DNA from 3 places in the Pseudomonas reactans genome. Region 3 is predicted to be linked to each of the others. Evidence: riboswitches for the same ligand, from Rfam matches in the RefSeq annotation. Region 3 holds a riboswitch; each other region holds the start of a gene.
The links. A riboswitch is a leader RNA that binds a small molecule or an ion and turns the genes downstream of it on or off. The one in region 3 is predicted to bind cobalamin.
Positions count from the first base shown of each region.

Region 1: linked by a shared signal. The riboswitch ahead of HX793_RS11540 (ABC transporter substrate-binding protein) and the one ahead of HX793_RS14620 (TonB-dependent receptor plug domain-containing protein) in region 3 are both predicted to bind cobalamin.
Region 2: linked by a shared signal. The riboswitch ahead of cobW (cobalamin biosynthesis protein CobW) and the one ahead of HX793_RS14620 (TonB-dependent receptor plug domain-containing protein) in region 3 are both predicted to bind cobalamin.

Region 1 is NZ_JACAQP010000008.1:79,694-82,963, forward strand. Features, by position in the region: gene HX793_RS11535 (FecCD family ABC transporter permease) at 1-450, opposite strand, end outside; gene HX793_RS11540 (ABC transporter substrate-binding protein) at 447-1,457, opposite strand; cobalamin riboswitch at 1,560-1,754, opposite strand; gene HX793_RS11545 (hypothetical protein) at 1,858-2,301, shown strand; gene HX793_RS11550 (DNA/RNA non-specific endonuclease) at 2,804-3,270, opposite strand, start outside.
Region 2 is NZ_JACAQP010000041.1:3,111-6,380, forward strand. Features, by position in the region: cobalamin riboswitch at 1-159, opposite strand, end outside; gene HX793_RS27785 (hypothetical protein) at 237-914, opposite strand; cobalamin riboswitch at 1,180-1,379, shown strand; gene cobW (cobalamin biosynthesis protein CobW) at 1,473-2,534, shown strand; gene cobN (cobaltochelatase subunit CobN) at 2,538-3,270, shown strand, end outside.
Region 3 is NZ_JACAQP010000011.1:139,468-142,737, reverse strand. Features, by position in the region: gene HX793_RS14620 (TonB-dependent receptor plug domain-containing protein) at 1-1,599, opposite strand, end outside; cobalamin riboswitch at 1,691-1,895, opposite strand; gene HX793_RS14615 (carboxymuconolactone decarboxylase family protein) at 2,010-2,405, shown strand; gene HX793_RS14610 (PP2C family protein-serine/threonine phosphatase) at 2,411-3,226, opposite strand; gene HX793_RS14605 (serine/threonine-protein kinase) at 3,223-3,270, opposite strand, start outside.

The DNA.
Region 1 (3,270 bases), on a different contig from region 3:
GATGATCTGGCCGGTGCCACTAACCGAACCGCTGGCGCGGGCGAGCAGGATCACCAGCGCAAACGCGGCCATGGCGCCGACAAACGCGCCCGCCGACAACGAGATCAAACCGCCGCCCACACCGATCAACGCCACCAGCACCGCGCCGGTCGAGGCGCCGGCGCTGATGCCCAGCAGGTACGGATCGGCCAGCGGGTTGCGCAACAGCGATTGCAGGATCACGCCGCACGTCGCCAGCCCGGCGCCGCACGCAGCGGCGACCAGGGCGCGGGTGAGGCGGTAGTTCCACACCACGCCTTCGTCGATAGGGTCGAGCACGTAGCCAGCCGCCCACAGTTTGTTGGCGAGGACTTGGAGTACCACCTGCGGCGAGATGGCGGTTTCGCCGATGGCCACGCCCGCGAGTACGGCGGCTAATAGCAGGGCCAGGGCGAGTAGGGTGCGTATCATTTGGTTAGATCGTAGCCGTCGATGGCCGTGGCCAGTTGTTCAAGGCCGTCGAACGTGCGGATGCTGGCCTGCAGCGCCAGGGCGTCGAGGATGATGATGCGGTTGTTTTTCACCGCGTCCATGTTGCGGGTGACCGGGTCGCTGCGCAGGAAGGCCAGTTTCTTTTCATGATCGTCGGCAGGGTAGCGGCGGCGGTCCATGCGCGCGATCACCAGCACGGTCGGGTTGGCCTTGGCGAGGGTTTCCCAGCCGACGGCGGGCCACTCTTCGTCGGACTGCACGACATTATGCAAACCGAGGGTTTCCAGCATGAACTCCGGAATGCCCTTGTGGCCGGCCACATAAGGGTCACTGGCCATCTCGGAACTGGAGAACCACACCAAGGCGCTGGCTTGCTTGAGGCCCTTGCTCTGCACGGTGGCGACGGATTTGGCCAGGCGCGCCTTGAGTTCTTCGTTCAGTTGTTGGCCGCGTGCCTGCACGTCGAAGATCTCGGCGAGTTGGCTGATGCTTTTATAGATCGTCTCGATGCGAAACGGCTCCAGCCGCGTGCCGTCGGCGCCGACCAGGTTGTCCTTGCCTTCGCAGTCGGAGGGCAGCAGGTAGGTGGGAATCTTCAGTTCATGGAATTGCTCGCGGGTGCCGACCACGCCTTGCGGCCCGACCACCCATTCCAGCTCGGCGGCCACCAGTTGCGGGCGCTTGGCGATCACGGCCTCAAAACTTGGCTCATTGTTGGCCAGGCGCTCGATGGTGTCGTTCTGCGCTTTGTACTGTGGCAGTACGCTGTTGAACCACAGCGAGGTGCCGACCACTTTATTGCCCACGCCCAGGGCGTAGAGCATCTCGGTGGCGGCCTGGCCGATGGTCACGCTGCGGGCCGGGGCTTGCTGGAAGGTTAGGGTGCTGCCGCAGTTTTCCACGGTCAGCGGGTAGTGGGTGGGTGCGGCTTGGGCCAGGGCACAGAAGCCCAGACCGGTAAGCAGGGCGGTAACGCGTGGCAGCATGGGGCTATCTCCGAGTGAAGCGTGCGTGCCATTCGGAAATACACCCTCGAGCGCTGTGGTAGCGACAGGCAAGAATGTCCTTCCCGGACACCCCGCCGGTTAGTAGTTGAGCTCGAGCCGGCAGGTCTCCTGACTGATGCGTCGTCGCCCGGCTCCGGCCTTCCCGGACAAGGTCCAGTGGCATCAAGGAGCAGGCTCAGCACCTACAGTTGCGGGGGCAGTTCCGATTGGCGCGGGTGTGCCGCGCTTCGGATTCCCTATTAGTCCCGTTTGGGAACCGGCGCGGTATGGTAGTCGATCACGCGGTTGAACGGGAGGGCGTGAAGTCAACGGTAGCTCTCTGGCGGTCAGGCTCCTATGATGCTCAGCCCATGGATCGCTTTATCACAAGGAATACACCGTGAAATCATTTGTCGCGCTCGTCCTTATCGCCACCCTGGCCGGTTGTGCCACTCAGGGTAAATCTGAACAGCAGATTCTCGACGAGGCCTCCACCGCCTATGTCAAGTCGATGCCCGCCGACTCAGACAAACTGCGCTTGCACACGATGAGCATCCCTAAAAGCGGTATGTTCGGCGACACCCTGGCGATTTCCCTGGCCGGCGACCAAAACGCTGCCAGCCTCAGGGGCGAATTGCTGAATACCAAGCGCTTGGGCGACGTGTTCTTTTTGATCATGGGGGCCGGCACGCCGGTTGATGTTGCCGTGATCGGCAAAGCCGTCGAAGGGCAGGATTTGAAGGGCCTGCAGATTTACTACTCGGGCACCGACGCACAGAAAGACCTGGTGCGTGCGGCGGTCGAGAAGTCGCAGGCGCAGTTTCATTACATCAGTGCGCAGTGAGGGGGCGGCCAAAGGGCGCAAGTATCCACACCTCGCTGGGTACGGCGCTGGCGGCTTGACGGTCGGCCGCAATCTTACTGTTACTCCTGCGATTCAGAATGTGGGAGCTGGCTTGCCTGCGAAGGCGGCCTGACAGCTGGCCTGGATGTTGGATCAGACCGGGTACATATCCGTTATTTAGGTAATGGCGGCTATGGGTTCCGCTCTTACAGCGGGTCACTTTTTGAAGAGCGCAAAAAGTAACCAAAAACGCTTCGCCCCAACACTCGGCACCTCGCCTAGGCTCGGTGTGCCCGATCGCAGGCTTGAATCCGTGGGCCGCCGCGATGGGCCATCCTTGGCCCAGCGCGGCTAACCCGGCGTCCTGCCGGGTTACCCACGGATTCAAGCCTGCGTTCGGCCAGCGTGTTTGACGGGGCGCCTGAGATCAAAAGCCAGATCAAGAGCGGCTCGCTTCGCATCGTGGTTGGCGTGTGACGCAGTTCAACATGTGAAGCGTCGGTCAGAGACGAATGTCTTCAGGCCCCTGTATCAGCGCTTCAATCCGCGTGCCGGTGGCGCGCTCTTCGTTGCTGAAGCCGTCGTAGTCGGCCAGGTTGCCGAAGCGCAGACCGGTCAGGCGCTCGATCTGGATCACGCTGCGCTGGTAGGTCCTGAGCTGGCCGAACACCAGGTCGAGTTGGCCCAGTTCGCGGCTCTGGTCAATCATGTAGGCACTCGCGCTAGGCTTGCCGTTGTCGCTGAGGTAGGCGACCACTTTCCAGAACGCCTTGGGAATCTGCACGCCTCGGTACACCCGGTCGTCGTCGGCGAATACCGGGCCGGTGAACACCGTGGCGCGGGCTTTCCAGCGTTGGGTGTTGTCGAGGATGTAGTCTTCGAGTTCCAGCCAGGTCTTCTGGTTGAACCCGCTCATCTGCGGCGAGCAGTTGGTGAAATGGAAGGTATCGAGGTTGGCGGTTTGCGCCT
Region 2 (3,270 bases), on a different contig from region 3:
GAGGAGCCCTGAAAGCATCGCCTTCCCATGCAATTGCACAGTGGCTGTGACACTTCGCTCGCTTACCGTTGCGGGGGCAGCACCGGACTGGTCATATCGCTATGACGCACCGGTTTCCCGTTTCACCCTGTGAAGGGCACCCGAAACAAGACGTGTAGGAAAACATGGACGAGTAATGCGCGTCAAATACATGAGGTCAATGAGTCAAGTATTGTATGCCTCGTCCTTCCAGGAGGTCAGACAGTTTTACTCCTGAATGGGTAATTAACCCGCTTGGAACTGTTTTTAATCATATAGTCGAGGTTGGTGACGTCATAGCGTTCATCATCCTTGCCTGCGAACCCGAGGAAGCCGACACCAATATCCAATTGCTTAAGAAGTTCTGGACGTGCGAGTAACTCTCGGGCAACTTTTTTTGCCAGTTCGGGAATGTCACTGTCTTCGGCTTTTCTCAGTTCGTTGTAGTTGACATAACCATTACCTGTGGTGTCGTAAGTGGTATGAAAATCCTTGGCTAACTGTATCAGCTTGCGGTCACTCACCTGTGAAATCTCTCCCGCTTCTACGGCAACTGAGTCCAAATTAATTTGTCCGTCTTCGATGCCACCAGGGGGCTGGAGGTCGAGGTGTTTATAAAGATCAGGGCGTGCCAGAAACTCCTTCATCGTCTCTATTTGTTCTTGGGTAGCAGGTTCGCCGTTCTCTTGTGTGCCTTTTGCCATTCGATCGGCAGTATGGAGCGTGAAAAATTCGTTTCCCCAGGGATCAAGTGCAGGGGCCAATTCCAGTATTTTTTTCGTCAACGCTTGATCACTCAACGACTCAAGAGGGCGCGAGGTTGAAGTCAGGGAGGTTTCATTCAGTTGTGCGGGCTGCGGGGTGGCGTCGGTGCGCGTAGAGGCGATAGTAGACATGAGTTGATCTCAGTTGTGGTGTCTTAAATAGTCGTACGTCTAGGAGAAATCACGTTCATGGCTTCTTAACTAGACAGAATGTTTGTGTTGCCCTCCCTAGGTGGCGCAAGTCGTTTAATTGTTCCATGAACAGGGTTGATAAGTTTTTGCAAAGTAATACGTCATGTATTCGCGTCAATATGATCAGGCCTGCAATGTCGGCAGGCAGTGCGCTTGTTGATTCTTCCATAAAGCCCACTGACATTGACCATCCTGTCTGCACTGCGTAGCCTTGCACCCTCGAGGTTCTTCAGCCCCAGGCCGAAGCTAAGAAGGGAACGCGGTCCAAGCCGCGGCTGCCCCCGCAACTGTAAAGGGTTCAGCTGACTGCCACGCCACTGCCGAAAGGCGGGAAGGCGCAGCCAGCGCCGGTCGCAAGACCCGCAAGCCCCAAGCCAGGAGACCTGCCTCGCAACCGATTTTCTACTTCAACCGGGCGGGGTGATCCGGTGACGAAATCCGCTGCTGCGCACCGTCGCAGGGCCTATCGTCCCGTATGCCCGCCCCCAAGGGCATCCGATGAAAACACTGGCCAAACTCCCCGTCACCATCGTCACCGGCTTCCTCGGCTCGGGCAAAACCACCTTGCTGCGCCACATGCTCGACAACGCTCAGGGCCGTCGCATTGCCGTGATCGTCAACGAATTCGGCGAGCTGGGTATCGACGGTGAAATCCTCAAGCAGTGCTCCATCGGCTGCACCGAAGAAGAAGCCAACGGCCGCGTCTACGAGCTGGCCAACGGCTGCCTGTGCTGCACCGTGCAGGAAGAGTTCTTCCCGGTGATGCGCGAATTGGTGGCCCGCCGCGGCGACCTCGACCACATTCTCATCGAAACCTCCGGCCTGGCCCTGCCAAAACCGCTGGTCCAAGCCTTCCAATGGCCGGAAATCCGCAGCGCCTGCACCGTTGACGCCGTGATTACCGTCGTCGACAGCCCGGCTGTGGCCGCCGGCACCTTCGCCGCCTTCCCGGACCAAGTGGATGCGCAGCGCAAGCTCGACCCGAACCTGGACCACGAATCACCCCTGCACGAGCTGTTCGCCGACCAACTGGCTAGCGCTGACCTGGTAATCCTCAACAAGACCGACCTGATCAGCCCTGAAGACCTGGCCCGCGTGCGCCTGGAAGTCGCGGAAGAACTGCCACCCGCCGTCAAGATCATCGAAGCCAGCAGCGGTCGCCTGCCACTGGACGTGCTGATAGGTCTGGGTGCCGGCTCCGAAGAACACATCGACGGTCGCCACAGCCATCACGATCATCATCACGAAGGTGAAGACGATCACGACCACGACGCCTTCGACTCCATTTCCATCGACCTGCCGCAAGCCGACGAAGCACTGCTGCTCGACGCCTTGACCCAACTGGTGGTGCAACACGGCATCCTGCGCGTCAAAGGCTTCGCCGCGATCCCGAACAAACCGATGCGCCTGTTGATCCAGGGCGTGGGCACGCGTTTCGACAAGCACTTCGACCGTGCCTGGGGCGCTGACGAAGCGCGCATCACGCGCCTGGTGCTGATCGGTCAGGACCTCGACGCGGCCGGCCTTGAAGCGCAACTGCGCGCCGCCCTTAGCGTTTAACCCATGCACCTGCTCAGGACCCAGCCCGGTGGTTTCGTCTCGGACGACAATATTGCCGACCTTGGCCAAACCCCCGCTGACCTGGTGATCCTGTGCAGCGGCGATTCCAGCCTGGCGCTGCTGGCCGAAGCGGCGCAACAGTTGCCGGACGACTATCCCAGCTTTCGCCTGGCTAACCCGATGCAGGTGCAGAACCACGCCTCGGTCGACCTGTACGTCGATGAAGTGCTGCGCCACGCCAAGGTCATCCTGATCTCGCTGCATGGCGGTATCGGTTATTGGCGTTACGGCATCGAGCGTCTGGTGGAGTTGGCCGAAAGGGGCGTGCAGCTGATCCTGGTGCCGGGGGATGATCGCCCGGACCCGGAACTCAGTGGCCTGAGCACCGTCGACGTCAAAGCGCGTGATCGCCTCTGGCATTTCCTGCGCCAGGGTGGTCTGGGCAATGCGCTGGATTTCTATCGCTGCCTGGCCAGCACCTACCTGGACCGTGACTACGCCTGGGCCGAGCCGCAGACCCTGCCACGCACGGCGATTTATCACCCGCGCCATGCCAATGCTCGCCTGAATGATTGGCAGATGGATTGGAATGCCGAGTGGCCGGTGGCGGCGGTGCTGTTCTACCGCTCCCATTTGCAGGCGGCCAATACCGGTTTTATCGATGTGTTCTGCCAGCGCTTGCAAGCGGCGGGCCTCAACCCGTTGCCGATGGCGGTGGCCAGTTTAAAAGAGCCCG
Region 3 (3,270 bases):
GAGGTTGCGCGTCATGTCGGCTTGCAGGCTCCACTGGTCGTTGAGCGCGAGCTTGGCGTCGGCCTCGAAGCCGCGCATCTGGATCTGGCCCTGGCCGTTGACCCACTGCACATCGTCGAGCGTGATCAGGTCGGTGATCTTGCGTTTGAACAGCGTGACGCTGGCGCTGAAGTCACCTTCGCCCAGTAGCCCCTTGTAGTCGATCCCCAGTTCGGCGTTGCGGCTTTTCTCCGGCTTGAGATTGCGGTTGCCGATTTCGTCGCCTGGCTCGTTGACGAACAACTGCTCGGCGTTGGGCAGTTTGTAGGCCGTACCGTATTGGCCGCGCAGGGCCCAGTGGTCGTTGAGATCGTAGAGCGAGGTGAGCATGCCGACAGTGGCACTGTCACCGCCGCTCATGGCTTCATGCCGCACGCCCACGCTGGGGTGCCAGTTGGGCAATGCGTCGATCTGCGGTCGCAGTTGCGTATAAAGCGCGTGGGCCTGGGCCTTGTTGTCGTCGATCACCAGTACATCGTCCTGGCCCTTGAACCACTGGTTGTCGCTGCCTACCACCAGCACATGGCCGCCTGGCAACTCGGCCTTGCCCTCGGCTTGTACGCCCCAATCGGTAAAGCCCCAGTAGTCATTGTGATTGCGCACATTACGGCCGCCATTCGCGGTGTTATCGATCCGCGTGTAGCGTGTGTCCCAGTCGTTGATATGGCCCTTGATGAAATAACTCAGGCGCTCGTTGATCGCCTGTTCGAAAGTGGCCGTGGCGATCTGTTGCACGCGGTCGTTGGTGGTCTTGTAGTTGTTCACCGGCCGCGCGAAATCAAGGTTGGCATCGGCATATTGGTAGAACAGTTCCAGGCGCGAGTCGTCGCCAAACGACTGGATGGCCTTGGTGCCGAAGGTGGTCACTTCGTACGAGCGCTTTTTGTCGCTGACGCGGCCGCTGTAGTCGCTGTTGCGAAACGGCTGGTAGCCCTCGGAGGCGTTGCGGCTGACATACGCCAGCAGGCCGAGGTCGCCCCAGCCGTTGGCGAAGATCTTCTCGACCCGTGCATCGCCGGTGGTGCCGCCGAAGGTATCGACTCCCAGGTTGACTTCACCGGACGCCTCGCGTGTCTGCGGGCTGCGCGTGACGATGTTGATGACCCCCGACACCGCCTGGGTGCCGAACAACAGGCTCTGGCCGCCCTTGAGCACTTCGATGCGCTCGATAGCGTTGGCCGGCAGCGTATCGAGGTACAGGCCGCCATACAGGCGGTTGTTCAGGCGCACGCCGTCGAGCAGGATCAACGTGTCATCGTTGCGCCCGCCCAGCAGGGAATAAGTGCCGTAGTCGAACGGGCCGTTTTTCGGCGCCACGTAGAGGCCGGGGATGAACATCTGCATCACCCGCGTCACGTCGGCGGCGGGGCCGGCGCGTTCGATCTGTTCGCGGGTGACGATCTCCACTTTGCTGCCGTACTGGGCCATGGCGGCGACGGTGGTGGATTCCACGGAAGGAGCGGAGACAATCTGCTGGTTGAGCACCAGGGTATTGTCGTCGGCCAGCAACAGGGGGCTGAACAGCGAGCCGAACAAAGGGATCAGGGAACGTCGAATCATAGTCTTCTCGAAAGTATCTTCGCAGAAGCACGCAGGAGAAGGCATCGCGCACACGCCGATACCGGCCCATGCCCGCCCACCGCAGGAGTTTGCCTAACAGAAATTCCAGGCCGGTCTCCGGGCTCTCGCGTATGGAGCCCTTCACCTTCCCATGGCGCGCAGGCCACAGTGGTGTGTCGAAGGGGTCACGCGAATACCGTTGCGGGGGCAGCACCGGACTGGCTCAAAAGAGCGTACCGGTTTCCCGTTTCACCCCAAGCACGGCGGCAGGGGGCACCTGAAACAGGCCGGCATCTGAACATTCGCATGACCGTTCGTCAACTCCGTCATCCAGGATTCTCAGGCTTCACTTGCCAGCAATGGCGGCGGCGCGGTATTCCAGAACACTCTCCATCCGCGTTGGACATCCCATGACTCAACACCTCACCGAATACGCCGATGCCAGCCCCGAAGTGCGGGCGGTCTATGACGACATCATGCGCACACGCCAGGTCGATCAGGTCAACAACTTCTGGAAATGCCTGGCCGCCCATCCGCCGACCCTGCGTCGAACCTGGGAAAGTCTCAAGGAAATCATGGCACCGGGGGCATTGGACCCACTGACCAAGGAGCTGCTCTATGTGGCTGTCAGCGTGACCAATAATTGCCCGTACTGCATTGCGTCCCACACGGCGGCGGCGCGCAAGGCGGGGATGACCGACGAGATGTTCGGCGAGTTGCAGGCGGTGGTCGGCATGGCCAACGAAACCAACCGCCTGGCCACCGGCTACCGCGTGCCGGTGGACGAGGCGTTCAAGCTGCCATAGACGATTCAGCCGTCGAACCAGGCGAGCAGCACGGTGACATTGTCGCGCCCTGCGTATTCGCGGGTGAGGTGGATCAGCTGTTGGCAGGCTGTGTCCAGCGTGTCGCGGCCCGCAGCGGCCAGCACCTGGGCCATTTCCTGGTGCGGGACGCAACCGTGCAGGCCGTCACTGCACAACATCAGCAGGTCGTTGGGCAGCACGGGTTGCACGCGTACTTGCGGTTCTACCCGTGGTCCCGGGCCGATCGCTTGCAACAGCAGGTTGCGTGCCGGCAAGCGGTCGACTTTGCCGGCCTCAAGGGCTTGTTGATACCAGGTCTGGTCGCGGGTCAGCAGGCTCAACTCACCGTCGCGGTAGCGGTACAAACGACTGTCGCCTACGTGGAACAGCAACAGTGGCCCATCGGCATGCGGGCGCCATGCTCCCGTGAGGGTGGTGCCCATGCCGCTGCCTTCGCTCATCTGCCGTGCCACGTTTTGCTGGTAGACGCACTGGTTCACCTGGTCGATGGCGTTGTGCAGGCGGCTGGCAGCTTGCATGTCCGGGTCCGACCAGGTGGCGTCCGGGTCGCTGTCGTCGTTCAGTGGGTCGACACGGTCGGCGTTGAGCGCCTGGCGCAAACCAATCAAGGCTTCGGCACTCGCCAGGGCGCCGGCTTCATGGCCGCCCATGCCGTCAGCCACGGCAAACAACCTGAGGCTGGGCTCCACCAGAAAGTTATCTTCGTTGCTCTGGCGTACCGTGCCGACATCGCTGGCCCCATAGGCGACCGCGCAGGCCAGACGATGGGGCCCGCAGGCGCTGAGGGGGGAGTCGGTCATGGCAGGGGCTCGAAGCTGTTGAGGAACGCCAGGCGCTGGGCCTC